Regions from separate parts of the Streptomyces sp. CC0208 genome, predicted to be linked through region 2. Evidence: riboswitches for the same ligand, from Rfam matches in the RefSeq annotation. Region 2 holds a riboswitch; the other holds the start of a gene.
The links. Region 2 has a riboswitch for cobalamin ahead of D1369_RS31640 (cobalamin biosynthesis protein). Riboswitches for the same ligand answer to the same signal wherever they lie in the genome.
Positions count from the first base shown of each region.

Region 1: it holds a riboswitch for cobalamin, as region 2 does, so the genes downstream of both, D1369_RS19550 (HoxN/HupN/NixA family nickel/cobalt transporter) here and D1369_RS31640 (cobalamin biosynthesis protein) in region 2, are expected to answer to the same signal.

Region 1 is NZ_CP031969.1:4,271,932-4,274,123, reverse strand. It holds gene D1369_RS19550 (HoxN/HupN/NixA family nickel/cobalt transporter) at 1-832, opposite strand, end outside; cobalamin riboswitch at 861-1,067, opposite strand; gene D1369_RS19545 (metalloregulator ArsR/SmtB family transcription factor) at 1,149-1,496, shown strand; gene D1369_RS19535 (hypothetical protein) at 1,845-2,063, opposite strand; gene D1369_RS19530 (hypothetical protein) at 2,108-2,192, opposite strand, start outside.
Region 2 is NZ_CP031969.1:6,893,097-6,895,288, forward strand. It holds gene D1369_RS31635 (cobyric acid synthase) at 1-205, opposite strand, end outside; gene D1369_RS31640 (cobalamin biosynthesis protein) at 202-1,143, opposite strand; cobalamin riboswitch at 1,241-1,384, opposite strand; gene D1369_RS31645 (hypothetical protein) at 1,515-1,736, opposite strand; gene D1369_RS31650 (inorganic phosphate transporter) at 1,762-2,192, opposite strand, start outside.

The DNA of each region.
Region 1 (2,192 bases), 2.6 Mb from region 2:
TGGAGAAGGCCCACTGGTAGGCGAAGTTCATGAACGTGCCGTCGAGGGTGTCGAACAGGCTCATGCCGGCGGCGAAGAGGAGGGGGAGGCAGAGGATGGCGTACCAGGGAAGACCCGCGGCCGCACCCGACCCGGCCATCACCATCAGGGTCACTTCCGTGGCCGTGTCGAAGCCGAGCCCGAACAGGAAGCCCAGCGGAAACATCTGCCCCGGCCGGGTGATGGACTTGGTGAGCCGCCCGAGGATCCGGTTCATGAACCCGCGCGAGTCGAGATGCTGCTCCAGTTCCTTCTCGTCGTACGTCCCCTCCCGCATCGCCCGGAAGACCTTCAGGATGCCCATGAGGGCGACCAGGTTGAGGGCGGCGATGAGGTAGAGGAACGACCCGGAGACCGTCGTACCGAGAAATCCGAGGACCTGGTGGGTACGTGAGTCCTCGTTCATGACCTTGCCCGCGAGTTGGGTGCCGCCGGCGATCAGCGCGGCGAGCACGACCACGACACTGGAGTGCCCGAGCGCGAACCAGAACCCGCCGGACACCGGCCGCTTGCCGTCCGCCATCAGCTTGCGCGTGGTGTTGTCGATCGCGGCGATGTGGTCGGCGTCGAAGGCGTGCCGCATACCGAGGGTGTAGGCGGTGATGCCGAGTCCGATGCCGAAGGCCCTGTCGCCCACCTCGTAGTGCTCCGGGACGACGAGCAGGAAGAGGATGCCGAAGGCGACGACGTGCAGGGCGGCTATCGCGGCCATCAGACCGGCCGTCTTGACGGTGTCCTCGCGCCGCCAGCGGAGGGAGGAGGCGGTGGTCTCGGGCAGCGCAGGATCGGTCATACGGTGGTCACTCCAGCACCTCGTGGATGAACGCGTGAGCTGCCGTGGCCGGTCTCCTGGCTTACGGGTCGTGCGTTTCCCTGCCCGCCTTCCCGGCCTGATGGTGACGGCCAGTGACTGTCCCGCGAGGGACGTGGGAGGGAAACTCCCCGATCACAGTGGCGAGGGCCGCACCGGCATGGACCTTTGAGGGGTCGTCACCGGTTTCCCGAGCACCACGGCCCGCCCACCGTAGGCGGGAGCGGGGGCTCCTGCATAGCTGCACACCTGCGCAGGTATGGAAGATCACACGGGGCCGCCTGCGAGGATGAGCGCCATGCACCTCGTCCCGGCCGACCGAGCCGACCGCCGCACGATCGACGGACACCGGGTGTGCGACGCCATCGCCGCGATCGGCGACCCGGGACACGTCCGCACCTGGTCCGACCGCTTCGCCCTCCTCGCCGACCCGAACCGCCTGTCCTTGCTGCTCGCCCTGCACCGCACCGGCCCCCTGGCCGTCTCCGACCTCGCGATCGCGACCGGCATGAACGACCCCGCCGTCTCGCAGGCGCTACGGCTGCTGCGGGCGGCGGGGGTGGTCGCGGGGGAGAAGGAGGGGCGGGTGGTGCGGTACCGGGTGGTGGACGAGGCGGTGCGGGGGTTGTTGGAGCAGGTGTCCTGAGGCCGAGGGGCAGTCCTCGGACGAGCCGGTCCAGCGCCCGCGTTCTTCGGCACCGACACATCGGTGGAGGCCGGTGAACCTCTCCGCGTACCAGGCCGCTTGCAGCTTTGGATCCCGCAGCAGCCGGACCCGGCCGGACGTGTGGAGCAGGTGGATCACCGGCTGTGCTTCTCCGCCTGGTGCAGGCGCTCGGCGTCGTCGACGCCGCACTCGCGCCCCCGCCGCGCGCGCACCTGGGGCAGGTGCGCCGCCTCGTACCGTCCGGGGCGGCTCAGCAGCCGCTGCGTCCGCTGGGGCCTGCGGTGAACTCGTCGTGGCTCGGCGCGCGCTCCCGACCAGCCACCCGCGTCACCCCTCCACCCCCCACCGCTCCGGCCCACCCCCCTTCCACTCGATCCACGGCGACTGCGCCACCTCCGCCGCGTCGATCTCCAGGCCCGCCCGCCGGAGGAACTCCGCCACGTCGGTCAGGTTGTGGGCCAGGCCGAGGATCTCGCCGTCCACGCGGACGCGGCGGCCGCCGGTGGGGGACGGGGGGTGCACGATCACGCGGATCGGTCCGGACATGTCCTCAGGATCGTCCGGGACGTAGGGTCCCGCACTTCGGTCCGTCATGAGTGCGACCGCTCGCGCACGTCGTTGCCGCGGCGCCCCAGGTCACGAAGCTCCCACCACTCCGCAGGGCGGGGGCGCCGC
Region 2 (2,192 bases):
CCCGGCAGGCCTGCGCCTGCATGGCCTGGGCCCGCCCGATCTCGGCGCCCTCGCGCGTGACGAACGAGTTGAGGGACATGTTCTGCGCCTTGAACGGCGCGACCTTCACCCCCTGCCGCACCAGCCACCGGCAGATCCCGGCGGTGACGACACTCTTGCCGGCGTCCGAGGTGGTACCGGCGACGAGAAGACCCCCGCCCCTCATGCCCTACGCCCCTTCACGAAGGCCCGCGCGGCGACACCGACGCCGAGCGCGAGCAGTGAGACGCGCCGCGAAAGCCGTACCGCGCGCTCGATGTCGTGGGTGGCGACGGCGCGCCCCTCCTGATGCAGCACCGGCCGGTGCTCGACCCGCCCCGCGTACGAGAGGGTCCCCCCGAGCCGGACACCCAGCGCCCCCGCGAACGAGGCTTCCACGGGACCGGCGTTGGGACTCGGATGCCGGTGCGCGTCCTCCCGCCAGGCCCGCACGGCACCCCGGGGACGGTCACCCGCCGTGGCGGCGAGTACGGCGGTCAGCCGCGCCCCCGGCCACCCGGCGAGGTCGTCGAGCCGGGCCGAAGCCCACCCGAAACGCCGGTACCGGGGCGACTTGTGCCCCACCATGGCGTCGAGCGTGTTCACGGCCCGGAACCCGAGCAGCCCCGGCACCCCGCCGACGGCTCCCCACACGAGCGCCCCCACGACGGCGTCGGAGGTGTTCTCGGCGACGGACTCCACGACCGCCCGGGCGATCCCGTGGGCATCGAGAGCCTGCGGATCCCGCCCGCACAGATGAGGCAGCCGGTCCCGGGCCGCGTCGACGTCCCCGGCCTCCAGCGCCCGCCCGATGACCCGGGCCTCCCGCGCGAGTGAAGTCCCGCCCACGACGGCCCAGGTGGCGGCCGCGGTGAGCGCGACGGAAGCGGTACGGGACGGACGTACGACGTGCTCCGCGACGGCTCCGAGCCCCACGGCACCGCCCACGCACACGGCGGTGTGCAGCGCGCCCCACCCGCGGTGGTCCCGCCACAGCACCCGCTCCACGGCCCCGGCGGCCCGCCCGAACGCGGCGACCGGGTGCCCACGACGTGGGTCACCGAGCAGAAGGTCACCGATCAGGCCGGCGGCGGCGCCGTACGCGAAAACGCGATCGGCACGCATCGGGTCAGCCGATCGCGGGGTCGTTCAAGTGCCTGGTACTGCTGGTCGATCGGCAGGCGAGCATCGCGTCATGTCCTCACTCAGGGTGTCCGCGCCCTGGTTCGACGAGTCCGGCGGCGAGAGTTCCTGGCTCCCGGGGGTGTCTACCCCGGTGACAGTGGCGGGACCGCGCCGGATTCGCACCGGCTTCCTCTCCTGCCGCCGTATATGGCTCCGGCAGTCCACCACGGGCCTTCGAGACCCGTCAACTTGCTGTTGACCTGCGGCGGGGGAGTGTGCAGAACCCCACACCGCCGCTCATGGAAGACGGCCGGGCGGGCACGGAACCTGCAGTTCCGTGCCCGCCCGGCCGTCGAGTGACGGGAGTGCCGTCAGGCCACGATCAGATAGATCCCGTACGCCACCGCCGCCGCGCACGCCGCGAAGCAGGCGTAGGCGCCGGTGACCGCGAGAGCGGCCGAGTCGCCCTGGGCCGTGGCCCGTTCCTGGCGGGACAGACCCATGATGCCGAGGGTGAACAGGGCCACGAGGCCCACGGTGACGACGAGGCTGACGCCGAAGACGGAGCCGAGTGCTTCCCAGTCGATCTTCATGGTGAGGCTTCCTTGGTGTGCGGGCTCAGACGGCGGCCGGCGGGGCCGCCGGTTCCGGCGTGACGGGCGGGGCCGGGATCGTGGCGGTGAGGTCCTCGGTCACCGTGCCCGTGGGCGGCGGGGTCACGGCGGCGATCGCCGTGGTCACCACGCCGGCGGGCTCGTCGCTCTCGTTGACGTTCGACGCGTCCACGACCTCGCGCCGCGAGATCTTCCAGATCACCGCGCTGGAGGCGACGAGGAAGACCGCCACGACCGCCGTACCCCAGTCGCCGAGGTTCGTGACCGACTCGGCCAGCGCGCCCACCAGGGCCGCCGCCGGGAGCGTCAGGCCCCACGCCACGAACATCCGTGTCGCCGTCGACCAGCGGACGACCCCGCCCTTGCGGCCGAGGCCCGCGCCCATCACCGAACCGGAGACGGAGTGCGTGGTGGAGAGGGAGAAGCCGAGGTGGG